4 regions of the Roseburia sp. AM16-25 genome follow, and region 2 is predicted to be linked to each of the others. Evidence: predicted binding sites of a transcription regulator. Region 2 holds the regulator's gene; each other region holds the start of a gene.
The links. Region 2 encodes Rex, which represses fermentation and respiration genes when NADH is low (regulators of the CRP and FNR family bind a similar motif). Its sites were predicted from a motif close to ATTGTTAANTANTTAACAAT; they were not measured.

Region 1 (7,779 bases), on a different contig from region 2:
ATAACAGACCAGACATGGTGCCAATATGCCACATATCATGCTGATGACCGATAAAATTGTAGATAATTTCTGATCTTTCATATGCTTCTTATGCCCTCTGGAATTTGCTTTTAATCTTACCACTTAATCTTTCAAAATGCCATCCCTCATTTTTTCTTCCTTATTTTTATAAATTGGATTATAATGTAAGACAATTATACCATTTGTAAAAGAAGAAAAGGGGATATTTCATGAGCACATTGAATTTGACCCTGCTGACAGATCTGTATGAAATGACCATGATGCAGGGATATTTCAAAAACAACAACAATCACACCGTTGTGTTTGACGCTTTCTACCGCACCAATCCTTCGGGTGGTGGCTATGCCATCTGCGCCGGAGTGGAACAGGTCATTGAATATATTGAGAACCTGCATTTTGATGCGGATGACATCAACTACCTGCGCGGACTGCACATCTTTGATGAGGACTTTCTCGCCTATCTGGCAGACTTTCATTTTTCCGGTGACATCTATGCCGTGCCGGAGGGTTCTATCATTTTCCCGCGCGAGCCTTTGATCAAGGTCATCGCGCCGATCATGGAAGCGCAATTAGTTGAAACCGCCATTTTAAATATCATGAACCACCAGTGCCTGATCGCGACCAAGGCTGCCCGCGTCTGCTATGCGGCTGAGGGGGACGGCGTCATGGAATTTGGTCTGCGCCGTGCACAGGGCCCGGACAGCGGTACTTATGGTGCCAGAGCCGCCATCATCGGCGGTTGCAAGGGGACTTCCAACGTACTTGCCGGACAGATGTTTGACGTGCCGGTGCTTGGCACCCACGCCCATTCCTGGATCATGAGTTTTCCGGATGAATATACGGCATTCAAGGAATACGCAAGACTATATCCAAATGCCTGCACACTTTTGGTAGACACCTACGACACCCTTGGTTCCGGCATTCCAAATGCCATCCGCGTTTTCACGGAAATGCGCGAAGCAGGCATCAACCTGACCAATTACGGCATCCGTATGGATAGCGGCGATCTCGCCTATCTTTCAAAAAAGGTGCGCAAGATGTTAGATGATGCCGGATTTACCGATGCCATCATTTCTGCTTCCAATGACCTGGACGAGTATCTGATCCAGAGTTTGAAAAGTCAGGGGGCTACCATTACTTCCTGGGGTGTTGGGACAAACCTCATCACCTCCAAGGATTGCCCTGCTTTCGGCGGGGTCTACAAGTTAGCAGCCATTGCTGATGATCAGGGAGGCTTTATCCCTAAGATCAAATTATCTGAAAACACCGAAAAAGTGACCAATCCGGGAAATAAGACCTTCTTCCGTATCTATGATAAGGAAAGTGGCAAGATCAAAGCCGATCTGATCTGTCTTCACGATGAAACCTTTGACACCGATCAGGATATGAAACTCTTTGATCCAAACGAGCCTTGGAAAAAGACGACCCTGCCCGGTGGGTCTTATACCATGAAAGAAATGCTCGTTCCTGTGATCTGCCAGGGCAAGCGTGTCTATGATACCCCGCCTGTTATGGAGATCCAGAAGATCTGCAATCAGGAAAAAGAGACCCTATGGGAAGAAAACAAGCGTTTTACCAACCCGTCCAAGATCCATGTGGATCTGTCACAGAAATTATATGATATGAAGCAGTCCCTTCTCTCTGAGATGAGCCGCTAAAAGGAGCAAAAAGCAGTAGTGAAAAATCCTTCACTACTGCTTTTTCTTAATTAAATCCCATAAAACGCTGTGAGATCTTGTATGCTTTTACAGATAAGTAACGACCAAATCTGCCCGGCAGATTCATGGCATGCCCCAGTGCACCCCAGCGCAGATGATGATAAGTGCGCGGATCCTTATCCTTGATGTATTTCCAAAGATCTTTGACCTTTTTCAAATTGACCGGATCATTGGATACATAGCCGATACAGGTAGAAACTACCGTGATCGTCTCCAGATAGGAAAGCATATACTCACGCAGATGTTCTTCCTCGATCTGCCACAGGTCATAAGCATCCACCATACGCTTGTTGACATACAACTGCTGGTCGATACGTTTGATCATGTTCTTTTCGTTGACTGACTGTCCGTCACGTCCTATGTAATAACGATAAAAATCTACATTCAGATAATACAGTGTCTTTACAAACGGCAATGGCTCATACACAAAGAGGTTATCAACATAAAAGGTATGTTTTGGCAGTTCCAAGTGACAATCACGAAGCAACTGCGTGCGATAGGTCACGGAATGCATCAAAATAGAAAATCCCTTGATGTTATGCTTCATATCATGCCAGCCCATGATCCTCTCCTGCGGGAAAAGCAGGGTGTAAAACATGGTGCGCTGATGATGATAATCGCCCTCGATCTTTTCATAGACATAATTGGTCAAGAGCATATCCACAAGCGTATCGTCTGCAACGAACTTCTTCAAAGTCTCCAAGACCCTCATGTAGGCATCCACATCCACCCAGTCATCACTGTCAACGACCTTAAAATAAATACCGCTGGCATTGGCAAGTCCGGTATTGACTGCGCAGCCGTGTCCACCGTTTTCCTGATGAATTGCTTTGATGATGGTCGGATATTTCTCGGCATAAGCATCCGCAATCTCCGCCGTGCGATCACTGGATCCGTCATCTACAATAATAATCTCAACATCTTCTCCACCCGGGAGCAATGATTCTATACATTTTGACATATAGCCTTCCGAATTATAACACGGAATGGCAAAGGAAACTATCTTCATGTTTCTTCCTCCTAACAACCGTCTCTTATTATATACACAAAACTTTTGTAAAATAAAGTATTTCTTTTAGTCCATCCGGTGCAAAGCAATAAATTCCGCATATTTATCAAAGGCTGACGGGATCGCATACTCCTTTCGGGTCTTATCGATATCAACCAGCAAGTAGTCCTGTGGCCCCTTGGAAAGATCCTCATCCTGCTGGAAACTGTCGACATCTGCCACCTGTATCAAGAAGCCCTGCATAAGCCATTCAATATGAGAAAAAATATGTTTTGCCTCCGGCAGTTTCTTGATCTGCAAGGGAGCCAGATTTTGTCCGCGCACAAAGGCAAGCGCTTCTTCCTCCGTCAAATATCCCTCGATATTAGGCAGTTCGTACAGTCCTGCCAAAAGTCCCTTGGAAGGGCGTTTCCGCAGAACGATCTTTTGTCCATCCTGTATCAGAAGGACGGTTTTCTCCTCGATCCGTCTGGGTTTTGCCTTGGTCTTGACCGGCAGACGGTCGTAAGTATCGTTTTTATATGCCAGACAAAAAGGCTGCCAGGGACAAAGATCACATTTTGGCTGTCCATTGGGTATGCAAACCAAGGCTCCGATCTCCATCAATGCCTGATTAAAGGCTCCTGCCTCCTTGGGCATAATCTGGGAAAGCTGCGCCGTCATGCGCTTTTTTGTTGCATCTTTTAAAATGTCGCTGTCATCCTGACTGACGCGCGATAAGATACGGAGTACGTTGCCATCCACCGCCGGCACCCGCTCATCAAAGGCGATGGAAGCGATTGCCCCCGCTGTATAGGGTCCGATGCCGGAAAGCGCCACGATTCCATCATAGGTCTGCGGCATCTGACCGCCATATTCTGCACAAATGGTCTGCGCCGCCTTTTGCATATTGCGGACGCGATTGTAATAGCCCAAGCCTTCCCACAGTTTCAAAAGTGGGTCCTCCTGACACTTTGCCAGTGCCTCGATGGTCGGCAGGGCTGTCATAAAGCGCTCGTAATAGGGGATCACGGCTTCCACACGGGTTTGCTGTAACATGATCTCCGAAACCCAGATATGATAGGGATCTTTATCTTTTCGCCACGGAAGGTCGCGCTTATTTGCCTCATACCAGGTCAGGGTCGGCTCTACCAAAACCGATAAATCTGTATTTTCTATCATCTTCTATCCTATTATAACAGGACTGGTCTGCCTGTTATACTTTCTGTCATAAATTGCACATTCTGTCTCTTGATCTGATTTCTTGTACCTAGTATAGCATATCCCCGCCTACCTTGGTCGGACTTCCATAATTTTTCAAACAATCTTAAGAAATTTTAAGAGTTGGCGGAATAATAGACACGTCAAACAAAATGTGTAATACTATACTTATAGTTTTTAGATAGCACACGGAGGACAAACATATGAATACAGAGACCCGCAGACATTTTTCCCGCATCGGCATAGCCTACTTTATCGGTGCACTTCTTTTTGCCGGTGTCCGCACCTTGACACCGCTCGCCCTTACACATCTGGCGCCCACGCTCGCCGCAGATCAGACCCTGAGTTTTCTGATTTCTATGCTGACAACCTATATCATCGCCGTGCCGCTCATGATGCTTGTCATCAAGCGCGTTCCAAAAGAAGGCAGCATCCAGCCTTGTACCATGACCGGCAAACAGTGGATCGTCACCTTTCTCATCTGCTATGCCGGCATGTACCTGGCAAACATCGCCGGAAATATCATCACCAATATAGTCGGCAATCTCAAGGATTCCACCGTCACGAATGAGATCGTGGAGACAGCCCTTGCAAATGCAGCCTGGGTCAATATCCTTGTTATGGTGCTGCTTGCGCCTGTCTTAGAGGAGTTGCTTTTCCGCAAGATGCTTATTGACCGCACCATCAAATACGGCGAGGGCATTTCCGTTTTGATCTCCGCCCTCTTCTTCGGACTTTTCCACGGCAATCTCAACCAGTTTGCCTATGCCTTTGTGATCGGCGGCGTTTTTGCCTTTGTCTATGTCAAGACTGGCAATGTCAAATACACCATCTATATGCATATGCTGGTCAACTTCCTCGGTTCCGCCGTCAGCATGGGACTTCTAAAACTGTCTGGTATGGATCAGTTGGCGCTTGCCGCCACAGATCCCGAAAAGATGGCTGATGTCTCTTACCTGACCGATATCTTTATGTCGCATCTGAGCGGTATGTTACTGCTCTGCCTCTATGCACTTGTGCTGATCATTCTGGTGATCGTAGGCATCGTATTATTCTTTAAAAATATCAAAAAGATCCACCTGCTGACTTCGCCGGACAGCGTTGCTCCCGGCGCACGCTTCCGGACCTATTTTCTCAATGGCGGCATGATCCTTTTTATCGTATGGTGGCTGGTCCAGATCATCTTGCAATTACTGATGTAAAAGATATGTCAGAGATATGTCAAAAAGACCATGGTACTTTACAAAGCACCATGGTCTTTTTTCATGTCATTTTATGTATCGTTTGTCAATTTGCTTTTTAGAAGTCTGTCAGATCTGCTGCGCGTCTTTCCAAAAATGCAGTCATGCCTTCTGTCTTATCATGTGTAGAACATGCCACACCAAAGAGGTTTGCCTCCATCTCTACAGCATTCTTGATGTCCATGTCATAGCCGTTGTTGATCGCAGCCTTGGCAACAGATACTGCATAACTTCCCTTGCTGCAGATCTTCTTAGCCATTGCTTTTGCGGTATCCATGAGTTCTTCCTTGGCAACAACCTTATTTACCAGACCGATGCGGTATGCTTCCTGTGCATCAACAGAGTCACAGGTAAAGATCATTTCCTTTGCACGTCCCATACCAACCAGACGAGCCAGCCGCTGGGTTCCGCCAAATCCAGGAATGATACCAAGGCCTGTCTCCGGCTGACCGAAACTAGCGTTTTCAGATGCGATACGGATATCACATGCCATGGAAATCTCGCATCCACCGCCAAGAGCAAAACCATTGACAGCAGCGATCGTAACCTGACGCATATTCATCAACTTGAAGAATGGAACAGATGCTCTCATACCAAAGGCTCTTGCTTCTGCTGCGCTAAAGTTGACCATCTCTGCGATATCAGCCCCTGCTACAAAGGACTTGAACTCATTGCCCTTCTTATCAGGACCACCGGTCAGGATCAGAACCTTGACATCATCTCTAGCCTCGATCTCTGTCAGTGCTACATTTAATTCGTCCAATGTCTCACTATTTAAGGCATTGAGGGCTGCCGGACGGCTGATGGTCAGGACAGCGATTTCATCTTCTACGTCTAATTTTAAATTTTTGAATTCTCCCATGTTTCTTTCCTCCTCGATTGACGACAGATCAAATTATCTGTCAATTATCACTTATCCTCACTATACTACTTTGATAATTTTTTGTCAATCTTATTTAGAGGTTATTTGGGATATTTCTGATATGCCCATGTCAGCACCGATAAAGATGGTTTCGTGATACCAAGTTTTTCAAAGAAAGCGTGCATGCCGCCATTGAGCAAGACCAAAGGAATTGGCAAGAGGGCTATGAATTGTGTTGCTGATACTCCATGACTAGTTCATCTGCCAAATACGCATCACTCATGCAATGCATAAAAGAAGCGCGTTCTGCTGACGAACGCGCTCGTTTTGATGCTCTTTTACTCTTACAAAGTCACAAAGATTGACTCTTAATCCCCATCAATTTTGCATTTTGATTGAGTGACATTCTTGGTTCCGTAGCATTGATCGTTGCGAGAGCAACGCCAGCATACTTTAGCCATCGAAAACTGCTTTCCAGTAAATCTTATCTTATTCCTTACTCATATCCCTTGACTTCTGCACGCATGCCCGCTGTGCCTCGATCACAGAGGAACGCAGTCCCGATTTTTCCAACTCGGCTACGGCTGCAATGGTCGTGCCGCCCGGGGAGCAGACAGCATCCTTAAGGAGTCCCGGATGCTCTCCTGTCTCCAATACCATCTTGGCTGCCCCAAGGACAGACTGGGCTGCAAATTTATAAGCCTGCTTTCTTGGCATGCCGTCGGCAACTGCAGCATCCGCCATTGCCTCGATAAACAGATAGACATAGGCAGGGGAAGATCCGCTCACGCCAACAACGGCATCCATCATAGTCTCCGGCACGATCTCTGCCTTGCCAAAACTTTCAAAGATTGCCATGACTTCCTGCAATTCTTCCGGGCTGATCTTTTCATTCGGTGTCACGGCACTCATTGCCTCGCCCACCAGTGCCGGTGTGTTTGGCATAGAACGCACCAGCTTGATCTGCCGTCCAAACAGATCTGTAATGGACGCCAGTGTCTGTCCGGCTGCGATCGATACGACCACCTGACCTTCTTTACAGACATCCCGAATCTGTGGGATCACCGTGGCAAATACCCCCGGCTTTACGGCAAGGAATAAAATATCTGCCTTTCTTGCCACCTCAGTATTGTCCGTCGTTGCAACAATGCCAAGTTCTTTTTCTATTTTTTCAACCGTTTCCTTTGTCTTTGCAGATGCCAGAATCTGCGACGGCGCATAAAGCCCTGCCGCGATCATGCCGCCCATGATGGCTCTGCCCATATTTCCACTACCGATCACTCCAACTGTCTTTGCCATGATCTTTCCTCCTAGAATCCCATCTTAACTACTCTATTCTACAAGCACTCACATCTGATAACAATGCCGTTTTAGTTCTCCAGTAGTTTCTCAATCGTTGCCACCTTTACGCATACGCAGAAGATCTCTGCAGCTGCCTTTAAGTCTTCCATGGTTGGATAAGATGGTGCAATACGGATGACAGAATCTTTTGGATCCTTGCCATATGGGAATGGTGCACCTGCTGGTGTCAGCACAACACCAGCCTCTTTTGCCAGCGCAACGACACGCTTGGCGCAGCCCTCATTTGTCTCATATGTGATGAAATAACCGCCCATCGGCTTGATCCATGATCCTGCTCCCAGACCGGAAAGTTGGCTTTCCAAAGTTTCCAGTACCAGTTCAAATCTAGGTCTTAAAAATTCTGCATGTTTTTCCATATGTTTTGCA
Region 2 (7,779 bases):
CACAGACCGTATAAAGTAATGCCTGCACGCACCATATTTTCATGATAGCCCGGCAGTTCTAAGATAGCGGCACTGTTGCAGCAATGGCATATCGGAAACGTAATGTCCTCTTTTTGCAGCGCTCCTATCATATCCTTGAATAAGCTATATGCCTTTTTTGCATAAGATTTATCCGCTTCATCCGCTCTGGCAAAATGGGTAAAGATACCTTCCAGGCAAAGATGTTTGAGCCCTGCAATCTCTTTGATCTCTTCTACCGATTCCTGACAGACCGGATAGCCGATCCTGTGCATACCGGTATCGATCTTGATGTGGATCAGTGCCTTTTTATGACATTTTTCCGCTGCCGCATCCAAGGCTTGCGCCACATCCTTGCGGTAAATCCCAAAACGGATATCCTGCAGAATCAGATCTTCATAATCTTTTTCAAAGACATAGCCTAAAATCAGAATCATCTTCCCAATGCCTGCTTTTCGCAGTTCCAAGGCTTCTTCTGCCGTTGCAACCGCATAACCGCTGATGCGGTCATTGTCCTCTAAATGCTTAGCAATTGCCTTAGCACCATGCCCGTAGGCATTGGTCTTGATAACAGCCATCATGCCGACGTCCTGCGGCAGTTTTTCTTCCATTGCCTGCACATTTTGATCTAAGGCATCAAAATCTACGATGGCGTAAACACGCCTTTTTTCTATTTCCACTGTCATCTTCCTTCTTTCTGATAGATCGTTTTTATTCCTTTTATGATGTCACCTGCCTGCATGCAAAGATTAGCCTCTGTCCTTGCGGCTTCCTCTCCCGCAAGTCCATGCAGGTAAACGCCCAGTGATGCCGCATCTTCCGGTCTTAAGCCCTGCGCGATCAATCCTGCGATCACACCGGTCAAGACATCACCACTGCCGGCTGTCGCCATACCGCTGCAGCCGCTCGCATTGATATAAGTCGTGGCATAAGGCACGGATACGATCGTAGCCGCATCCTTAAGTGCACAAATGACCTGATAATCTCTTGCAAAATCCTGTGCTATGGATAATTTATGGTCAGTCACATACATAAGCGGACTGCCCATCAGGCGTGCCATTTCACCCAGATGCGGAGTGATGACGGTCTCTGTATGCGGCTTTTTCAGCCACTGTAAATGTTCTGCCAGAATCCCCAACGCATCCGCATCCACCACCATCGGCACTGCAGCATTTTCTAAAGTCGTGCGGACCAGGTTCTCCGCCAGATTAGACTTTCCAAGCCCCGGTCCTATGGCTATGGCATCCGCCCAAGCAAGTTCTTCCAACAACTGCTTTTCATTCCATTTATCATAGGTAACAAGAATGGCTTCCGGGAATCGTGTCAAAATGATGTCACGATTGCATCTTGGTGTATAGACCTTGACCATGCCGGCACCACTCGTCAGAGCACTTTTCGATGCAAGATAAGCCGCGCCTGCCATATCCTCACTGCCTGCGATCACAAGCACCTTTCCCCGGCTTCCCTTGTGATCATCCGAGCTTGCCTGCGGTAGTTGTTTTAGATCTTCTTTTTCCAGACTCTTACAAGGAAGAACCTGATCTGCCAGACTGCATGATTCGATTCCGATTGCAGATACGATCAATTCACCACAGTATTTTTTCCCCGGATAAAGCATCTGTCCGACCTTGGCAAAAGCAAAGGTTATGGTCGCATCCGCCAAAAATGCCTGCCCCATGATCTGTCCGTCATCCGCAGATACACCGGATGGTATATCCACCGCCAGCCGGTAGGCATCCATGGCATTGACCTCTTGCAAAAGTGCAGGATAGTCACCGCCCAATTCTCTGGAAAGTCCGATACCAAACAGGGCATCCACAATCACCTGGGCGTCTGCAAGTGTATCCGTAGAACTAGACAAGTCCATGCCATACTGCCGACAGATCTTTTGCTGCGCCATGTTTTCCGGCGAAGCCTTGGAAAAATCGCCCACCAGGCATACCGACACCTGACCCCCCTCTAAGTATAAAAGCCTTGCAATGGCGAGTCCATCCCCACCATTGTTGCCACTTCCACATAGTATGACGATCTTCTTTTGCCACAAATCTCTTTCATGCAAAAATGAAACAACCGATAACGCGGCTCTCTCCATCAGCACCATGGAAGGCAGACCATAATGCTCGATCGTGCGGCTATCGCATTGTTTCATTTCGCGACTGTTTAAAATATATTTCATACGTCTCCTTTTTGTACATCTTTTGATAACTGTTTGTCCTGGGTCGTATCACCGGACGGGCGATCCTCTCCTGTGATCAGATCCACATCATCATTTTGCACATCAAAAAGATTGATGATATCTTTTCCAAATATATCATGCATATATGCATAGATTTCTTTATTGTTGATCTCCCGATTCTGTTTGCGGATGATGTTCTTTTTTAATTCTACCCGGACCTTTTTGATCCATTCCGCAATCTCCTCGGCTTCTTTGCAATTGGTGCGCAGACGATCATAACAAAAGGTCATGGTCTCCATCATCAGCGCGTCATTGCAGGTCTGTATCTCCTTTGGGATCTCCAAAAGGGCATCCTCGTTGGCTGCGATCTTTTCCTTGACTTCCTCGATCAGCCGTTTGTTCTCGTCCATCTGCCGGCTGTGCGTCTCCTTGTCCTCCTCTGCGTCCATATGCTCTACGATATTCTGCATAAGGGATGACTTGACCTTCTTTAAATCCTTTAACTCCTGCGTCAGGCGTCCCTGCCGCTCCAAGATCTCCTTCAACTGGCTTTCCAGTTCCTGCACCTCTTTGGGCTTGCCATCTAAGGCAAAAAGCCGGTGCCATTTCTGGTCCAAGACCAGAATGGGTATTTTTGTTTTCGCCAGTGCTTCTGTAAACGCCTGTCGTTCCATACGCTCACCTTCTTTTGAAAACTATTTTTTGTGGTTGGCAATATTGTAAGAAAGCTGCATCAGACTATCGGACAGATGCACATTCTCTACGACCATATCCTCCACATCATCCAGATCGACATGGGCAAAATTCCAGATGGCATGTACGCCCAGGGAAGATAACTGTGCCGCGGTCGCTTCTGCATTCTGCTTTGGCAGGGTCAGTGCCGCAATATCCACACGTGTTGTCTTTACAAATTCTGGTAATTCCTCCAACATACGGATTGGGATATCTCTTACCTCTTTCCCCTTCAATGCCGGATTGACATCAAACAGACCGACGATCTTGAAACCTAATTTTTCAAACTTAACATAATTGGCGATTGCCTGCCCCAAGTTACCGATACCGATCACGATCACATTGTGTGTCTCATTCAATCCTAAGATCTTGCCGATTTCATCATATAAGTACTGAACATTATAGCCATAGCCCTGCTGACCGAAACCACCAAAATTGTTGAGATCCTGCCGGATCTGGGATGCCGTCACATGCATACAACTGCTGAGTTCGTTGGACGAAATGCGCTCCACTCCTGCATCAAGCAATTCTCCTAAATATCTGTAATATCTTGGCATACGACGAATGACTGCCTGGGATATTTCCTTTTCCACGTTAAATTCCCCCTACTTCCACTGTCAATGATGACATATATATCATATTTATATAAAAATTATAAATATTTTAAATATATATGTCAAATTTTTAACAGAATCCGCCTATCCTATGCGAAATCATTTGTCAGTGTCTCCGACAATTCTTCCCAACTTTCATAGAGGGCATCCAATTCTTCCTGTAACTTTTCCTGTTTTTGTGATAATTCATTAAGCTTTGCCGAATTTGTCGCCACATCGTCCTTGGCAAATTCTTCCTCGATCTGACGCAGGTCTTCTTCGCAGGCGGCAATGCGGTCTTCCACCTCTGCCAGACGATTTTCTACCTTGCGCTTTTCGCTCTGGATCTTCTTTTGCTGCTTCCAATCCGTCTTTCCTTCAGATTGTCCGGAAATCGATTCTGTATCACCACGCTTTGCGTCTTGTACTGCTTTTTCCTGTGCCATACGCTCTGTTTTCTTTTGGATGAAATAATCATAATTACCCAGATATACGCTGAACTGATGGTTTTCAAGTTCTAAAATCTTGTCTGCAGTCTGGTTGACAAAATAACGGTCATGTGACACATAAAGCACCGTTCCCTCATAGGCATTGATGGCATTTTCCAGGATCTCCTTGGACTCCATATCCAAATGGTTAGTCGGCTCATCTAAGATCAAAAAGTTGGCACCGGACAACATGAGTTTGGCAAGGGAGATACGTCCACGCTCTCCACCGCTCAGATCGCCGATCCTCTTGTAGCAGTCATCCCCTAAAAACATGAATGCCGCAAGCACATTGCGAATCTTTGTATTGTTTAAGTTTGGATAGGCATCGCTCATTTCTTCAAAGAGTGTTTTGTCATCATCCAAAACCTGTTGTTCCTGATCGTAATAACCAATCGTAACATTTGCGCCGAGCCGGAAAGAGCCGGAATCTGCGGTCACAATCTCATTGATGATCTTAAGCAATGTTGTCTTTCCTGTACCGTTATCACCAAGGATGGCAACGTGCTCACCTCTTTGCAAAAGGAAATCTACGTTAGAAAAGAGCGGCATGCCATCATAGGATTTTGAAAGTCCGATCAGTTCCAGTACATCATTGCCGCTTGTCACATCTGGTTGCAAGGACAATTTCATATGTTCCTGCGCATCGATCGGTTTTTCCATAACATCCATTTTATCGAGGGCTTTCTGACGGCTCTCTGCACGTTTGATGGATTTTTCACGGTTAAACTGTTTTAACTTATCAATGACTTCCTGCTGATGGGCAATGGATGCCTGCTGTTTTTCATATTCACGCATCATGGTCTTACGGATCTCTTCTTTTTGCATGGCAAAGGCAGAATAATTCCCTTTGTAAACATGTGCAGTATGCATGCTGATATCAATAACCTTTGTAACGATACGATCCAGAAAATAACGATCATGTGCTACAATAACAACGGTTCCCTTATAATTCATAAGGAAGTTCTCTAACCACTCAATAGAATTCAGATCCAAATGGTTGATCGGCTCATCTAAAAGCAGGATGTCCGGTTTCAAAACAAGGAGTCTTCCGAGAGATACACGGGTTTTTTGTCCACCGGAAAGCATATCCATCGTCTTTGAAAAATCCTCTTCGGAAAAACCAAGTCCACGAAGCACGCCCTGTACTTCCGATTCATACGCATAACCGTTCATATGATCAAAAACATCATGCATCTCATGATAGCGGACAAGCAGTGCATCTAAGGCATCATCTGTCAGTTTTGTCATCTGTTCTTCCATTTTTTGCAGGTTTTTCTGCATTTCCAAAATATCTGTACGCGAAGAATAGACGGTCTGATAGACCGTCTCATTTCCTTCCATATTCTGATACTGCGCCAGATAACCGATGGTGGTATCCTTGGCAAAAACAACCGTTCCTGCATCGGTATCCAACTCACCCGTTATCATCTTTAGCAGTGTTGATTTTCCTGCACCATTATTTCCGACAATGGCTACCTTGTCTCCTTCATTGATCTGAAAAGAGACATTCTTTATGATGTCATCACTTCCGAAAGATTTCGAAAGATTCTGGCAGGATAAAATCATGGCTTCCTCCTATAACATGCCCTCAAGCCTTGTTCTGATGGCTTTGATAAATTCCTCACTATTCAAAACGACTGGATTTGGAATACTTGTGATCAGAGCAAGATCTTTTGTCATCTTTCCATCCTCAATCGTCTTGATGCATGCCTGTTCCAATTTGTCTGCAAAATCGCAAAGTTCCGGTGTGCCATCCAACTCACCGCGTTTTCTCAGTGCGCCTGTCCATGCAAAGATCGTAGCAACAGAGTTCGTGGATGTCTCCTCTCCCTTTAAGTGCTTGTAATAATGTCTCTGTACGGTTCCATGAGCCGCCTCATACTCATAGACGCCCTGTGGAGATACCAGAACAGAGGTCATCATGGCAAGAGATCCAAAAGCAGACGATACCATGTCACTCATGACATCGCCATCGTAGTTCTTACAAGCCCAGATATAACCGCCCTCAGACTTCATCACACGAGCTACGGCATCATCGATCAGGGTATAGAAATAAGTAATGCCTGCCTCGGCAAACTTATCCTTATAAGACTCCTCATAAATCTCCTGAAAAATATCCTTAAAGGTATGATCGTATTTCTTAGAGATGGTATCCTTGGTCGCAAACCAAAGATCCTGCTTTGTATCTAAGGCATAGTTAAAGCAAGCCTTTGCAAAACTTTCGATAGAATCATTCAGGTTATGCTGTCCCTGAACAACACCGGTGCCGGTAAAGTTATGTACCACTTCTCTCGTCTCACTGCCGTCTTCAGCCGTATAAACAAGTTCTACTTTTCCCGGTCCCGGAACAATCATCTCTGTATTTTTGTAGACATCTCCATATGCATGACGCGCGATCGTGATCGGTTTCTTCCAATTCTTTACGCAAGGCTCAATTCCTTTTACGATGATCGGTGCGCGGAATACCGTTCCGTCCAAGATGGCACGGATGGTTCCGTTTGGACTCTTCCACATCTCTTTCAGATCATATTCACGCATACGCGCTGCGTTTGGCGTGATTGTGGCACATTTTACAGCAACGCCGTATTTCTTTGTTGCCTCTGCTGAATCGATTGTCACCTGATCATTTGTCTCATTACGATATTCAAGACCGAGATCATAGTATTCTGTCTTTAAATCTATAAACGGCAGTAACAATTCATCCTTGATCATCTTCCAAAGGATCCTTGTCATCTCATCACCATCCATCTCAACCAGTGGTGTCTTCATCATAATCTTGCTCATGTCATTTGCCTCCTTAGCATTTTCACTATTGTACTTTAGTATAGCAAAACTTTTTACTGTGGTAAAGTCACGAATATTCCATGTCGGTAAGCGTGGGGGCTTACCCCCACTGTTTGCTTGAAAATTCTGGTAAAACTGGATGCATTCTCGTATCCACACTCCATTGCGATTCTTTCCACGGGCAGTGTGGTATCCCGCAAAAGCATCTTTGCTCGTTCCATCTTCATATCGCGAATCACATCTTTAAAATTTTTCCCTGTTGCATTCTGCACAATGCGGATCAACTGGCGTCTGCTATAATGAAACCTATCCTCCAGTTCTTCCAGAGTCACACTGCGATAATTCTCACTAATATACCAAAAAATCTTAGCATATTCCTTTTTCCAGTTGGCTTTACAGTCCTGTGGAAAAACCAGATTCTGTTCATAATAGCGAAGCAAGTGCACAAAAATCGCATTCATGATAGTCTCACACATCTCACTGTGGTATTTTTCCTTGCATTTCTGTTCCTCCCAAAGATGATCAAACAAACGTGCAACCGTCATATCCGGCTTATCCTTTTCTGCTGTATGAAAAAGAATATAACTTATCTCTTCCTCTCCACGGAAAATCCGTTGAAAAAAAGAATATAGTAAAGGATTGCCGGAAAATACCCGAAAGAAAATCTCTAAAAAGGTCCGCTTGCGGATCGCTGATGTCATCGTCCTGCCATCGAGATCTCGCACGCCTTCTCCATGCTCAATATCCGGCGGCACGATCAGCACATCCCCCTCAACGAGTTCTAGTTTCTCCTGACGGAAAAAGCACTGACTTTCTCCCTCCATAACATAAATAATATCGAAATAATTATTCTTATGCCAGTGTGGAAGCATGCCCGGCTGCAAAAAGGCAGATGAAATACTGCTATCATTTTGTAAAAAAATTTCTTCCTGCTGTACACGGAAGATCTCCTGCAGACGCTTTTGCGCATCCTGATCAGGTTCACTTT
Region 3 (7,779 bases), 590 kb from region 2:
GTCTTTGATAGCCGATAATCGTCTGGAAGATTTGACGCGCAGTGTTCAAGATCCAATATATCAGAAAGAATTGTTAAAAGAATATGGTATCTTGATGTAAGGTATTTCAAAAAGAGCGTGGGGAGATTTCAATCCCTACGCTCTCTTCTTTTGCTCAGTTAATACGACAAGATGTAGATTGCGTTATGTGACTAACGCGCTCCCTTAACTCTTAGATTACTGAAGTAATGACCGAACACCCTTCAGCAACAGATGTAAAATCTACAAAACAATCTGATGGAACAACTACCGCAACTAAGTATTTTGCAGACGCAGCAAAGTCAGTTGTAATAACAACTGCAAGTGGTATGGTTAGAAGCGAAAATGTAAATGGCACTCTTAACTTCAATTTACATGTAGGTGCAGATTCGTCATCTGACAACAAGATTGGTGTCCAGATTGATGCAATGAGCGCGGCAGGAATTGGTGTTAAGGGTCTTAAAGTTGATACAGAGGATGATGCTACTGCAGCTATTGATACTATTTCACAGGCTATCCAGTCTACACAGGGTGTTCTTTCCTTACTTCAGTAGTCCAAGCGTTAAAACGAGTGTATAATTACATGGAACAATGTATAGCACAAAGTAGTAATTAAGCAAGTGAAAAGAGGTCACTGGGAAATGCTTTTGCAAATCCCTGCGACCTCTTTTACACTTTTCAATCATTAGCCAGCCGATGACAAGCCATTCATCTTTTCTAATCTGATAATACGCTCCGAATGATCGGATACAACCGACTTCAAAACATCTGTATCTGTTTTCATCTGCTCATGGCTCTCGATGGATATTTCATACTTTCTGTACTCCGTATTGACAACCTTGCACAGATCTTTCAGATTCGGCACAACATAATTTTCAAGAAGTAACTCGACATTTGTCATACGCTCCTTTAAGCCTTGTGTTTCCGTCTTGAGTCCTTGCATCTCTGATTTCAAACTTTGTGTCTCTGTCTTGAGTCCTTGCATCTCTGACTTCAAACTTTGTGTCTCTGCCTTTTGCTCTGCCATATCTGCCTTTAAGTTAGATACATCCTGCTTTAGTTCTGATACATCCCGCTTTAGCCCTGACACATCCCGCTTTAGCCCTGATACATCCTGCTTTAGCCCTGATACATCCTGCTTTAGCCCTGATACATCCTGCTTTAGCCCTGATACATCCCGCTTTAGCCCTGATACATCCTGCTTTAATCCTGAGATATCAGCCTTGATCGGATTCAACTTTTCATCTAGTTTCTGATCCAGTTTTTCATCCAACTTTTTGTCTAACTTCTCATCCAGCATATCTGACATGACCCTAGTCATGGCTACCAGCAATTCTTCATTTGTCATAACTCTGCCCCCTTTCCTACAAATTCCCCTTGGTAAATAATATCCGTTGATATGCTACTGATTGTACTATCCCCTATCAGAAATTGCAAGAAACTTTTTCATAAATGACACAATGCGTGTATCTTCTTATAAATCCCATTCCGCCTGTCTGGTGTGCAAAAGTTCATGCGACTTATGCGACAGTGGCCGATCTAAGAATTTATCATAAGCCTGGACGATCGCCGGATTTTCATGTGAAAAGCGCAACTGGCTTCCCTTATCCAGCGCATACAACTTCTGTCCACGCTGACATGCCAATTCCAAGCCATCATGGATCGGTTGTCCACCGCCTCCGGCACATCCGCCCGGACAGGCCATCACTTCTACGAAATCATAAGAGACCTCGCCTCTGCTGACGCGCTCCATCAGATTTCTGGCATTTCCCAGTCCACTGACTACGGCTGCATGCACCGGCGTACCGGCAATATCCACGGTCACTTCCCGAATGCCATCTTCTCCACGTACAATAGAAAAATCATCTGCCCCCGGATTCTTTCCGGTCACAAAATAGTATGCACTACGAAGTGCTGCCTCCATGACTCCACCGGTCGCACCAAAGATCACACCCGCTCCGGTACCAATACCAAGCGGTTCGTCAAAAGCATCTTCTTCCAAGGTATCGATATTGACCTGGGCTGCACGAAGCATACGGATAAACTCTCGCGTTGTAAGCGAAACATCGACATCCCGATCTGCTCCACTGTCATTGACCTGTGGCACTGCACATTCATACTTTTTGGCAGTACAAGGCATGATGGAAACACAGGTGATCTTGTCCGGTGTCACACCCAAGATATCTGCATAATAAGTCTTTGCAATGGCTCCAAACATCTGCTGTGGCGATTTTGCTGTAGATAAATTGTCTACATAATCCGGGAACTGCGATTTCATAAAGCGTACCCAGCCCGGACAGCAGGACGTAAACATTGGCATTTTTGCATCTTTTTCATGTGAAAGACGCTCCAACAACTCATGTCCTTCTTCCATAATTGTCAGATCCGCAGAAAAATCCGTATCAAAAATATAATCAAATCCAATCTGTCTTGCGGCAGACACCATTTTCCCTACTGTCGCCTGCTCTGTAGAAAGCCCAAAGCCCTCGCCCCATGCGGCACGAACTGCAGGAGCGATCTGAGCGATCACGATCTGATCCGAATCCATAATGGCATCCATGACCTTAACCGTATCATTTCGTTCACGAAGTGCACCGGTCGGGCAATGTGTGATGCATTGTCCACAAAGGACGCAATCCATATCTTCGATATTTTGCATATCTACCGTGCTTACACTGGTACGTTTGCCTGTATTGATAATGTCCCACACGCCCATGGTCTGGATCTTGTCGCAGACCTGCACACAGCGCATACATTTGATACATTTCGCAGAATCACGGATGATCGGGAAAGAATGATCCCATGGCTGGTTCTCGATCTCGATCTTGTATGGGATTTCAATAATATTCAACTCTCTGGCAAGTCTCTGCAGATTACAATCATTGCCTCTTACACAGGTGGCACAGCGAAAATCATGCTGTGATAAGATCAATTCCACGTTGGTACGTCTTGCAGACTGCACCTTGGGACTGTTGGTAAAGATTTCCATACCCTCTTCCACCACATTATTACATGCAGCAACAAGATTCTTTTTCCCACCTATCTCCACTAAGCAAACACGGCATGCGCCGATCTCATTGATCTCTTTTAAATAGCAGAGCGTAGGGATGCGAATGCCTTTTTCTCTGGCGGCATCCAAAATCGTCGTGCCTTTTTCTACCTGAATTTCTATTCCGTTAATCTTGGCATTTACCATCTTAATTCCCTACCTCCTCTCAGTACTCCACATCCATAGTGATCGCAGCGCAGACATCTGGCTGCTTCCTGAATCGTTTCTTCACGGCTCATAGCATTCTCAATGCCGTCAAAATCGTTCTTGCGTTCACACGCTTCTCTTTCTGTCAAATGGATACGTCCACTTGGCAACTTGTCATTCATAAGAGGAGATGGGATATCCACATCTACGGTGATCTCGTGATGATATCCCAAATATTCATCAATATTGGCAGCCACGACCTTGCCTGCTGCAATCGCCTTGATCACGGTTGCCGGTCCGGATACGCAGTCTCCACCGGAAAATACGCCAGGATTTCCTGTTGTCTTACCGCCCTCATCCGTGATGATACGGTTCCATTTGGTCGAAATGCCCTGTTCTTCAAACTGCTCACTCTCGATATCCTGTCCGATGGCAACCAGAATGATATCTGCCGGCATGCGGATTGGATCCTTGTCCGCCTTATTGGACTTTGGTCTTCCATTGCGGTCATAAAGCCCACTGATCTGCGGCTGCGTCCAGAGTGCCACTGCCTTGCCTTCTTCATCTGCTTCCACGCGAAGCGGTGCCTGCAGGGTAAATAATTCCACCCCTTCCTCAATGGCTCCACGCACCTCTACCGGTGATGCTGTCATGTCTTTTTCCTGACGTCTGTAAATGATGCTTACCTTTTCCGCATTGGCACGAACAGCTGTTCTCGCACAGTCCATGGCAACATTTCCACCACCGATAACGGCTACCTTTAGTCCGCTAAAGTCTAAGCGCTTTTCCAGTCCCACGTCGCGCAGCAGATTGACTGCTGAGATAACGTTCAGGCTGTCTGCTCCTTCAATGTCAAAATTCTTGTCAGTCTGTGCACCGATGGAAATATAAACGGCATCGTATTCCTTTTCCAGATCTTCCATTGAAATATCACGTCCGATCTGTGTATTTAGGCGCACTTCCACACCGGTCTTTAATATGTAATCAATATCCTGCGCCAGACGTTTTCTCGGGAAACGATAATTTGGAATACCATAGCGAAGCATTCCTCCAAGTGCCGGTTTCTCCTCAAATACCACAGTCTGATGTCCCATCAGTTGCAGGAAATAAGCTGTCGTAAGTCCACTTGGTCCGCCACCGATGATGGCGATGCGCTTCCCTGTAGGCTCTGCCTTTGGCGGTACCGGAATGGAATCCAGATCTGCAAAATCTACGGCAGACCGTTTGAGTCCGCGAATATTGACAGAAGAATCCAGCATGTTTCTACGGCATCTCTGCTCGCAAGGATGCTCACAGATCAATGCACACGCCACCGGAAACGGATTATCTTTTCGGATCAGACGCACAGCATCCTCATATCTGCCCGCTCCGGTAAGAGCGATATAGCCCGGAATGTCTACATGTGCCGGGCACTGGTCGATACATGGGATCGGCTGTTCAAAACTACCGCTGCATCTGTGATGCTTTACATGCGAAATGTAGTCCTCCTGCAAGCCGTCCAAGCCCACAAGCACCATACGTGCCGCCTCAAATCCGATTGCACAGTCTGCTGACAACTCGATATTCTTTGCTGTCTTTTCGATCAGAGCCAGTGTATTCTCTGTCGCCCGATTGTTCAGGACATCCTCCAACAGATCCTCCAATTTTCCCAAGCCGTCCCGGCATGGCACACACTTTCCGCAACTCTGCGCATGGCATACTTTTAACATGGCAAGTTGCATCTCCACCAGACAAACTCCCGGTGGGCTGGCGATGATTCGCTGCTTAAATTCCTTGGCAAGTGTCAAGGTCGTAGACGATGCACGATCATCTGTCATAACCGTTAATCTACTCAATGTAAAATCCCCCTTTACTTTTTCTTCGCCTTTTCAGAACTACCCCTTTATTCTAAAAAGACCTTGCATACTTATGTAATTTTTATTATACAGGTGGGGAAAAACGATAGCAAGAATTGATAATTTTTTCACGTTGTTTTTGAGAAAAAGAATATGACAAAAAACCGCTGCAAGCCTTGATTTTACAAGGTTTTGCAACGGTTTTTCAATGTTTTCAAGAAATGAGACACGGGGGATTCGAACCCCCGACAACCTGATTAAAAGTCAGGTGCTCTACCAACTGAGCTAGTATCCCATGTTATAAAAGATAGCTGGGCTAGCAGGATTCGAACCTGCGAATGCTGGAATCAAAATCCAGTGCCTTACCGCTTGGCGATAGCCCAACAACTTCATAATGTTGCTCTATCGCAACAAAGGTGGATAAAGGGATTCGAACCCTTGGCCTCCAGAGCCACAATCTGGCGCGCTAACCAACTGCGCTATACCCACCATATTGAGATGAGTAAGACAAGGTCTTACTTAAAAAATATTACTACCTCCTGCATAATGACAAGAAATAGTAACATCAAATGTGCTCGAAGGGATTCGAACCCCCGACCCACGGCTTAGAAGGCCGTTGCTCTATCCAACTGAGCTACGAACACATAAATAAAAGAGCGGGTGATGGGAATCGAACCCACGTATTCAGCTTGGAAGGCTGATGTTCTACCATTGAACTACACCCGCATACAAGTCGGGGTGACAGGATTCGAACCTGCGACCCCCTGGTCCCAAACCAGGTGCTCTAGCCAAACTGAGCCACACCCCGATGTATTACCGCGTCGTCTCTCCGTGACGCAAGTAATATTATATGGCAGAGTCAGATAAATGTCAACAACTTTTTTCACTTTTTTTATTTTCTTTTTCCAAGCCCTGCCAGTCCTTGCCACAGGCGGATTTCCCATCTTTCGTCATCTTATTTTTTGCAAAGATCACATATAGATCAGATTAAAATGCAGGTCTCCCTGTGGGTCTACATCCACGACCACATAGGAGGGTCTTCTGCCGTCCTGTCTCGGATAAGAGATACTTCCCGGATTGATGATGGTCATATCCTCCTCATACGTCACTTCCGGCACATGCGTATGCCCGTAGAATACAATGTCCGCACCTTTTTCCTTGGCAGCCTCCACAAGCATCTGCGTTCCATAATTTACATTATAATAATGTCCGTGTGTCAGCATGACTACATGACGTCCTACCTGCATCACCACTTCTGCCGGCAGATCACTTCCAAAGTCGCAGTTGCCGCGCACGATCTCCAGCGGACATTCCGCTACCGCCTCGATATAGTCCTCGCATCCTTCGCCATCGCCCAGATGATAAATGCGGTCCGGCATGACCCTTTCGATGGCGATATCCAGATTATCATGTTTTCTGTGTGTATCACTAACAACCAGTATTCTCATATTTAATCAATTCTTCCTTCATCTTACGCAATGCATTTCCACGATGGGAGATCGCGTTCTTTTCTTCGCGGGACATAGCCGCCGTACTGCATCCATAGGCATCTACATAAAAGATCGGATCATAGCCAAATCCATTCTCCCCCTCCGGCTCCCAACCGATATATCCCTCAATCGTGCCTCTTACCACCTTTTCGCTGCCATCCGGGAATACCGCTGCCACAGCACAGACAAACCGTGCCGTACGTTTCTCCTTCGGCACACCGTCCAGTCGCTCGATCAGATTGGCATTCTTGATGTCGTATGAGGTATCCTCGCCCATGTATCTGGCAGAATAAATGCCCGGTTCCTTGTTCAGATAATCGATCTCCAGCCCGGAATCGTCTGCAAGAACGATGGCATCCACCTGGTCTGCGATGGCTCTGGCTTTGATCAGGGCATTTTCCTCAAAGGTCTTTCCATCTTCCACGATATCCACAGAAATCCCTGCCTCTTTCATAGAAAGGATCTCATAGCCCAGATCTTCGTAGATTTCACGGATCTCCCGCATTTTGTTTTGATTGCCTGTAGCAAAAATAATTTTTTTCATGGTCTTACTCCTCCAATGTCTGGAGCACAGCCTGTGCAAGTGCTTTTGCGGCTGCCTCCTGATATTCATCACTCTTTAATTTATCCAGTTCTTCCTGATTTGTCATAAATCCGATCTCCACCAAGGCTACCGGCATCTGCGCCGTCCGAATGATATAAATATCATCCCCCACGACAACGCCCTTGCTCCCGGAACCAAGTGTCTGTAAAAGTTGATCCAGACAGGTCTGGGCAAAGGCTTTGGACGCCCCGCTTTCATCTGCTGCATGATACATGACCTCGGTACCATTGATCCCGGACATCCTGCCGCTCGCCGTCGTATTGTTGTGGATGCTCAGGAAAAGATCTGCCTGCAAAGTATTAGCAAGCCCTACTCTTTTTTCCAGTGACAGGCTGCTGTCATCGGTTCGCGTATAGAAAATACCTATCTTGTCCTGATCTTTAAAATACGGCAGGATCTTTTTTGCGATCGCCAGATCAATGTCTTTTTCATCGGTTCCCAGAACTTCTGCTCCCGGATCACTGCCACCATGCCCGGCATCAATGACCACGATCTTATCATAGCGATCTCTGGGTGCCACAAAATCCATATAAAGATAATGGTCCTGCCAGGTCACATCCGTAATATAGACATTATCCAAAAGGATATCGATCAGCCCCTTTTTATTTTCCACATCATATTTGATGTCGTCAATAT
Region 4 (7,779 bases), 490 kb from region 2:
ACTGCCTCGGTAACACCACCGGAATTTGCAAAACGCTTGCCGTAGATGGATGACTCCTGATAAGAGTTGTCGTCCTCCTCCAGTTCTACGTTTCTCGCATGCATGATGGCACGGATCTCACTGTAGGTCAGTGCATAGTCTGCATTGCCCTCAATGGCATGATCCTTGACCTCGGATTTCTTGGAGATACAAGGTCCGATAAATACGGTAACCGCATCCGGTTCTTTTGCCTTTAACATACGGGATACGGCACACATAGGTGAAATGGTCGTTGATACATTTTCGATCAGTTCCGGGTAATGCTTCTTTACCATGTTGACAAATGCAGGGCAGCAGGAAGTGGTCATCTTCTTGCCATTCTTGTATGCTTCTGCCCATTCCTCTGCTTCGTAGGCTGCTGTCATATCACCGCCAAGTCCTACTTCCACAAGATCGGTAAAGCCGACTGCCTTCATGGCTTTCTTCCAACTGTTCATGGTGATATGCTCACCGAACTGTCCCTCGGTCGCCGGTGCAACCAATGCATATACCGGATGTTCTGACTTGATCGCCTTGATGACATCCACGATAAAGGTCTTGGAACCAATGGCACCAAACGGACATCTGTGAATACACAGTCCACAGCGGATACACTTTTCTTCGTTGATCACGGAAATGCCGTTCTCGTCATAACTGATGGCATCGACCGGACAGGAGAACTTACACGGACGCTTTAAGGCTGCGATCGCATGGTAAGGACAAGCCTGGGCACATTTACCACATTCCTTACACTTGGAAGCGTCAATATGGGAACGATGGCGTCCCATCTCGATCGCGCCAAAGTTACATGCGTTGATACATGCCTTTCCGATACAGTTCTGGCAGTTGTCGGTTACAACATAACTGGAGATCGGGCAATCTTCACATGCAGAACTGATGACCTGAACGATATTGCCGTCGTCATGCATGCCCGGTGCCTTTCCCTCTGCCAGGCGGACTCTCTGGCGGATAATTTCTCTTTCTTTATAGATACAGCAACGGAACTGCGGTGTTGGTCCCGGAATCAAAGACTGCGCAATGCCGTCCCTCTTCTCTTCCAATTCATCTGCAAATGCTAATTTGGCTACTTCATAAAGTACATCATGTTTGATCTTAATTACATTTTCGTCAGCATACATTTGGTATGGTTCCTCCCTTTTTTCAATACTTGTGTGGTTGGTCTGTTACTTTTGTCAAAAAAATAACAATCTTATATTGGTAATATAACACGGCTCAGGGAAACTGTCTATAAATCCACCTCATGTACTCGAAAAAGACCAACAACTAACGCAGTCTCTGATTGATCTTTTGCTTGGTCTTCATATCATACATACGCCGGTCTGCCAGCATATATACTTTTTGCACGGATTCCTTTGGACACTCGCTGCTTTTTGCCACGCCATATGCTGCCTCAATATTAAAGGTCAGTTCGCTGGATCTCCGCTTCTCCAGACGCACCATTTTATTTAAGCACTGGTCGATCAGTGGAAACTGTTCCTTGCGGACTAAGACTAAGAACTCGTCGCCGCCCATGCGGAATACCTCACCCATACCGGAAAAGGCATCCTGTAAGATGGCTGCAAATTCCTGCAAGAGTAGATCTCCCTGGACATGTCCCAGAGAATCATTGATGGTCTTTAAACCGTTGAGATCCATGTTGATCAGGGCATACTCCGCATCTCCTGCATCTAGTTCGTCAAAGCGCTCATTGCACTTGGTACGGTTGTAAGTACCACAGAGTTCATCGTGATATGCACGGTCAGCCAGCCACTCCTGCTCTGCCTCATGTACCAGAATGCCATAGATGTAGAAGATATAACTTACGACCAGCATAACGATAAAGAGCAGGGTTCCCACCGGAATGATACTGATGGTCAGAAGTTCATTGTCCTGCATGACATATTTTTGCAGATTAAAACGAACCAGATCGATTGCCACACTCACGCACAGGATCACTACACCGATATGTAAGGCTCTTTCCGAACGGTCACGTTTTTTTTCTTTATCATATCCGGTCAGCGCCACCAGGAATAGGGAAATGCCGCCAAAGAGGTGGAAGTATCCCAAGAGTCTCGGATAATGCTCGATATTCAAAAAGTGCAAAATAGTCGAAACTACAAAGAACAGTCCCATCAGCATAGCCGATGCATATGCCAGTTGCTGTTTCCAGACCGCCACATGCTTTCGCATTTCCGCGATCATTAAGATAAAACTGATCGGTGCCAGATACAGGGTCAGGTACTCCACCGTCGTGTTGGAAGCCAGATCGATCTTGAAGATCTCAAACACCTTCATATTGCACATGGACCAGATGCCCATCAAAAAACTAAAGATCCCGATATACAAAAGACGCACATACAACTTGCTGTAGCAGACAGCGACCGCACTGACAATGGTCATGACTGCTCCCAATAAGATCAAAAAGATCCCCACAAAGGTACTGAGCAGATGCTGTCTTGCAAACTCCCGATAGACCTCACTGGTCGCTGTCACCGTCGGATTGGTGATATTGGTAAAAGCGTCCGGCTCACGCACGTTTAAGGTAATGACAAAGTCTTTACCGGAAACATTGTTCGGCAGGTCTATAAAATGATAGCCGCTGCCTACCACCCAGTTCTTCTCGGCATACTCCTGTCCATAATGATAGATCTGTCTGCCGTCGATCTCCACATCGATCGTGGACAGATAACACAGAAATGTCATGGTCTGGTGCAGAGTCATATCCTTAGGGAAACTTCCCATCAGGACAATCTCATCCCCCACCTGTAAATGTGAGAACTTGTATGCCGCCAGTGTGTCCTCCTGCGCTAACGCTTGTCCGTTTACACTGACCTGCCAGCCCTCTGCCAGTTCCAAGATCTCCGATGATGTCGAGTTCTGGCATAGCATCCATGCAAAAAATAAAACCCAGATCAAAGTCGCCGCAGCTGACAAGAGTGCCACTATGAGTTTGAAAGTTTTCTTTTTTTCTTCCAGTCTTGTCCCCATGATACTGCCCCCTACTATTATCCTCTTAAAAGCATTGTATCATATCCCTCCCCTGCGCTCCAACAAATACGACAATTTTTAGGCAATTTTTTATATTTCTTTCTATAAATATGATATACTCCTTGTATCAAAGCAAAGGAGCATCTCATGGCAGGAAAAATAAAGAAAAAGCACCGCGGTCTGCGCTTTTTGTGTGGTCTGATCTTATTTTTAATAGCGCTCAGTGTCATCGGCACTGTTTTTTTATTGCGCCGCAATGTCACTGCCACTTTTACTCCGGTGGACTATGCCGAGAGTAACGAAACTCTGGCAAATCCTTATACCGGCTGGTATCACACCTATGAGTATGAGATCTCCGACGAGACATCTTTTGACCCATCCACCGTGGACTATGCGTTGGTTCTGGATAATTCCACACGCCTCTGTCTTGTCCGCATCAACCTCAAAAATTATGCCGCCGGTGCCATATCCGATCATGGACTGGCTGACATCCGCGCCATTTTGAGCACCTGGTCGGCGACCGACAAGCAGATGATCCTGCGTTTCTGCTATGATACGACCGGCGACAATTCTATCAGCGAGCCTTCCGACCTGACCACCGTCTATCGCCATATGGAACAGGTGACCGACATCATCAATGACTATGCCGCACACATCTACCAGTTGCAGGGGATATTTGTCGGTGCGCAGGGTGAGACACTCTCATCGCCAAGTCTGACGGATGCCACCCTTGCCGACCTGACAGACTACTATGCTTCCCTAACCGACAAATCGCTCTATCTGGGCTTGCACGATGCCGGGCAATATTTGCAGGCGATCGGACAGACCAGTGTACCACCGACCCTTTTTACTTCCGACAAGACCCTTTTCTACCGTCTGGGACTTTTTAGCGATAGCCTGACGTCTGCCCTATCAAATGCAGAGGCAGAAGCCACATCTGCGATCGCGTCCTTTGCCCCATGCGGCGGCTCTGTCGCGGCAGACCCTTCGCTGGCAGACACAGCCACCGCCATCCAGATGCTTCAGGCACGCCATATTTCCTATCTGAACGCCGAGCAGACGGAAAGCACGCTGACATCCTGGAAAAGCCAGACCTACACTTCTTCCGATGCCTACAATGGTCTTACCCTGTATGATTATATGACGACCCATCTGGGTTACCGCTATGTCCTGCGGGATGCCGCCCTATCTTTTAACACCTGGAAAAACGAAAGCGGAAGTCTCACGCTTTCCATAGAAAATGTCGGTTTTTCCGTTTCTTACATGCCATATGATGTATGCCTGCTCATGCGCAATCAGGACACGGAAGAAATGATCACCCTTCCACTGGATACGGATAATCGCAGTTGGAATCCGCAGGAAACGACCACCTTAAAGCAGTCCCTTGCCCTGCGGGATTATGACAAAGGTACTTACAGCCTTTATCTTTTGGTACAGAATCCTGCTAGCGGAGAGGTCATCAAACTGGGAAATACCATGCCTCTGACCTCCAACGGCTACATGATCGGAAGCCTTGTGATCGAATAAATCAGATTTTACAGTAAAAAGTTTACAATTTATCCTTGACTTCATGTGTAAAAACAGATAGAATACTACTTGCGCGCAGGAGTGGCGGAATTGGCAGACGCGCAGGCTTCAGGTGCCTGTGGTAGCAATATCGTGTGGGTTCAAGTCCCATCTCCTGCATCAAAAAAGGAATCCTTTTCGGATTCCTTTTTTCATTATCAATATAAATATTTCTGTTCAAAATCATCTACACTAAGCGGCTTGTCAAACAGATAGCCCTGTATCAGATCCACATTCATATCCTTTAAGGCATCACACTGATTCTTGTCCTCGACACCTTCAACGCAGACATGCATATGCAAAGCATCAGCCAGTTGGGAAACAGATTTGACAAAAGCCTCCGAAAAGACATCCTCTCCCACATCCTCAACAAAGCACTTGTCGATCTTGATCACATCGATCGGCATACTACGGATGTGATTCAGCGAAGAATAACCTGTTCCGAAATCGTCTAACGCAACGCGCACACCCAGTTTCTTAATCTCTCCTAAGACCTCCTGCATGCGTTTCATATCATTGATAGCAAGCCCTTCCGTCACCTCAAGTGTCAGATTAGAAGGCTGAACTTCTGTCTCTGTCAGTGCATTTTTTATCGTATCAATAATGTCATTCTGTAACAGTTGAATGACGGAAAGATTGACATTTACCTTATACTCCGGATGTCCGAAATCATTCCAGTATTTGCAGCGCTTGCAGGCTTCGATCAGGACATGATAGCCGATCTCATTGATCAGTCCCAGATACTCTGCCAAAGCGATAAATTCCGATGGCATCACAAAGCCGAGTTTCGGTGAATTCCAACGCACCAGAGCCTCCGCCCCACAGCACGGACGCTCCGGCTTGCTAATGTCAATGAGAGGCTGGTAGTAGACTTCAAACTCTTTGCAGCCCTGTTCTACCGCCTCACGCATGCATTTTTCCATATCCAGACGTTCCACAGAACTGGTGCACTGGTTGTTGTTGTAATACTCGACACGGTTCTTTCCCTGACTTTTTGCCCAGTGCAGGGCAATATCCGCTCTCTGTAAAAGTAAGGACAGATCGATCCCATCCTTCGGGATACGCACAACGCCCATACTCATGGTGCAGTAATACTCTGTCCCCTGTAAGAGCCATGGTCTTGAAAACAGATTCTGTATATTTCGGATCATCGCATCCCTCTGTTCGATATGACGGGTTGTCACGATCACTGCAAACTCGTCGCCGCCCAAACGATAGCAGTGACCTGCCACACCATCCATATGTCCCAGAGCATCTGCCACATTCTGTAAGAGCAGGTCACCCACATGATGCCCCAGCCCGTCATTGATATGGTTAAAGTCATCCAGATCGATATAAAGGATGGCACTCTCTCCACCACTGCGCACGGTCGCATGGATCTCTTTTGTCAGATCCTCCTCAAAACGCATACGGTTGTAAAGGCCTGTCAGATAATCTTCATTTGCCTGATGCTCAATACGTTCCTGATAGCGTTTGGTCTTGGAAATATCATAGATCGTTGCCAGACGCACCTCTTTGCCGTCCACCCAGCCGATCTTTGAAAACGTGATCTCCAGCCACTTGTCACTGCCTGCCACCCGATACTCATGAATGCCTTCCATGCCATCCGGGGAAATGGTCAGCACTTTCTCCAGTTCGATTCGGTCTTGCTCTGTCATGCTCATTTCCTTAAAGGCATCATTGGCATATAGGATCTGTCCGGTCTTTAAGTCATTGACGCTGATGCCGCAGCCGGCATTTTCTAAGATCGCATCCAGTGCCGCATAGGAACTTGCCAATGAATTTTTTGTGATCCGTTTAACTAAGATCGTCTGCGTAATGCGCTTGACGTCATTTAAAAAGCGCAGGTCTTCTACGCTCCATTTACGGTCTTCCTCCATCATGGTAAAGCACAGATACATACTGCATTTGCCATTGACATTCAAAGGCAGAAATACGCCACAGCGGATCTCATACCTGGTAAAATAGTCTAAAAATGGCTTTGGCATAATCGTCTCTGACGAGATCGTGTACGGGCGTCCTGTCATAAAAGGTACTTCTGCCAGCGGCAGGCTGCCGTAAGTCCGCATATGCTCATGTTCCGGCTTATCTGCCCATTCACAGATCATCTCTACATGTTCTTCGTCCACCTGCAATTTCAAAAGACTGCCATTGGACAGATGCATATAAGTTCCCACGCGCTCCAATATATCTTCCATGATCTGTGCAAAAGTGACATCCGATTCCATCATCTTTAAGATCTCGGTCAGCACCTCTGTCTTTTGCAAAAGATACTCCATGTGCTTTTCGTTTGCTTCTAACTGGGCGATCTCCTCTGCCTGCGCAGCCAGATGGATCTTGCTGGAAAAATAATTTTTTGTCAGCACATCCAAAAGTGCCACCGCCGCATCAAAGGCTTTTGTCGTTGTTTTACGCATGATCTGCGGCACCTGATCCTCCGGTCTGATGCATTCCGCGTCGATAGCAACCAGTACCCACGCACCGTCAAATCTGCCATCCTCGTCACGGATGGCGATTCCACGCAACTGCACACATGGCATACTGGATTCGACCGCGATCACATCTTCTCCCCCTACATCCGAAAAACTGGCGATCAGATTTCGCTGCGTTGCCACCGGAAACACGCGGTCAATAAAGTTCTGCTCTTCCTTTGTACCAGAAAAAGATGTCAGCCGGCGCATGTTTCTGCTGACGCATACGCAATAGACACCCTGTGTCTGACAAAACTGATCCTGCATTGCCTGCATCTGTTCCTGATCCAGACAATTCATGACATCTTTCTTTTGTAAGTCTTGTTCCTGTCCCTCATGATCTGTATACATACCCTACCCTCTTTTTTTCAAAATGTAGATCTGCTCACGTCCACGCATAGGAATCTGGCGTACCAGTTGAAACTCCTCATGCAGACGTAATTGTTTTTTCAAGATCCCTTCCTCGGTTGAAAGGGCAAATACCATCGCCTGATCTGCCGTGATCTCACCGGTCTTGTCAAAAAATCTACGATAAAATTGATCGACTTCTTCCCGCTCCTTATGCTCCATGCGTGGGAATTCTGTGATCACCTCCTCCATCAGATACGATGAAGTAAAATCAAAATAATCTCGATTGATAAAATAAATGTTCTTTTTTGCCTTCTCGGCATCCTGTCTGCCATAAAAAATGGCTTCTCCAAAACTGTCAATGCCATAGACATCACGCGTTCTTCCC

Region 1: the regulator Rex is predicted to act here: its motif matches at 6,121-6,140, upstream of DW183_RS09085 (enoyl-CoA hydratase-related protein).
Region 3: the regulator Rex is predicted to act here: its motif matches at 5,165-5,184, upstream of DW183_RS04050 (NAD(P)-binding protein).
Region 4: the regulator Rex is predicted to act here: its motif matches at 1,208-1,227, upstream of DW183_RS04555 (4Fe-4S dicluster domain-containing protein).

Annotation. Positions count from the first base shown of each region.
Region 1 is NZ_QUCW01000003.1:393,690-401,468, reverse strand. Features, by position in the region: gene DW183_RS09110 (hypothetical protein) at 1-81, opposite strand, end outside; gene DW183_RS09105 (nicotinate phosphoribosyltransferase) at 231-1,679, shown strand; gene DW183_RS09100 (glycosyltransferase) at 1,726-2,748, opposite strand; gene mutY (A/G-specific adenine glycosylase) at 2,815-3,909, opposite strand; gene DW183_RS09090 (CPBP family intramembrane glutamic endopeptidase) at 4,152-5,150, shown strand; gene DW183_RS09085 (enoyl-CoA hydratase-related protein) at 5,248-6,051, opposite strand; gene proC (pyrroline-5-carboxylate reductase) at 6,541-7,350, opposite strand; gene DW183_RS09075 (aminotransferase class I/II-fold pyridoxal phosphate-dependent enzyme) at 7,422-7,779, opposite strand, start outside.
Region 2 is NZ_QUCW01000002.1:623,292-631,070, forward strand. Features, by position in the region: gene alr (alanine racemase) at 1-698, opposite strand, end outside; gene DW183_RS06950 (NAD(P)H-hydrate dehydratase) at 701-2,194, opposite strand; gene DW183_RS06955 (hypothetical protein) at 2,191-2,868, opposite strand; gene DW183_RS06960 (redox-sensing transcriptional repressor Rex) at 2,890-3,519, opposite strand; gene DW183_RS06965 (ABC transporter ATP-binding protein) at 3,630-5,573, opposite strand; gene DW183_RS06970 (NADP-dependent isocitrate dehydrogenase) at 5,583-6,791, opposite strand; gene DW183_RS06975 (AraC family transcriptional regulator) at 6,845-7,779, opposite strand, start outside.
Region 3 is NZ_QUCW01000002.1:28,307-36,085, reverse strand. Features, by position in the region: gene DW183_RS04070 (hypothetical protein) at 1-100, shown strand, start outside; gene DW183_RS12525 (hypothetical protein) at 228-572, shown strand; gene DW183_RS04060 (hypothetical protein) at 704-1,366, opposite strand; gene DW183_RS04055 (NADH-dependent [FeFe] hydrogenase, group A6) at 1,493-3,214, opposite strand; gene DW183_RS04050 (NAD(P)-binding protein) at 3,208-5,049, opposite strand; tRNA gene DW183_RS04045 (tRNA-Lys) at 5,272-5,344, opposite strand; tRNA gene DW183_RS04040 (tRNA-Gln) at 5,361-5,432, opposite strand; tRNA gene DW183_RS04035 (tRNA-His) at 5,465-5,538, opposite strand; tRNA gene DW183_RS04030 (tRNA-Arg) at 5,620-5,693, opposite strand; tRNA gene DW183_RS04025 (tRNA-Gly) at 5,705-5,775, opposite strand; tRNA gene DW183_RS04020 (tRNA-Pro) at 5,783-5,857, opposite strand; gene DW183_RS04015 (metallophosphoesterase family protein) at 6,021-6,497, opposite strand; gene DW183_RS04010 (XTP/dITP diphosphatase) at 6,478-7,083, opposite strand; gene DW183_RS04005 (N-acetylmuramoyl-L-alanine amidase) at 7,088-7,779, opposite strand, start outside.
Region 4 is NZ_QUCW01000002.1:138,253-146,031, reverse strand. Features, by position in the region: gene DW183_RS04555 (4Fe-4S dicluster domain-containing protein) at 1-1,157, opposite strand, end outside; gene DW183_RS04550 (GGDEF domain-containing protein) at 1,303-3,006, opposite strand; gene DW183_RS04545 (DUF4832 domain-containing protein) at 3,154-4,533, shown strand; tRNA gene DW183_RS04540 (tRNA-Leu) at 4,609-4,692, shown strand; gene DW183_RS04535 (putative bifunctional diguanylate cyclase/phosphodiesterase) at 4,731-7,394, opposite strand; gene DW183_RS04530 (hypothetical protein) at 7,398-7,779, opposite strand, start outside.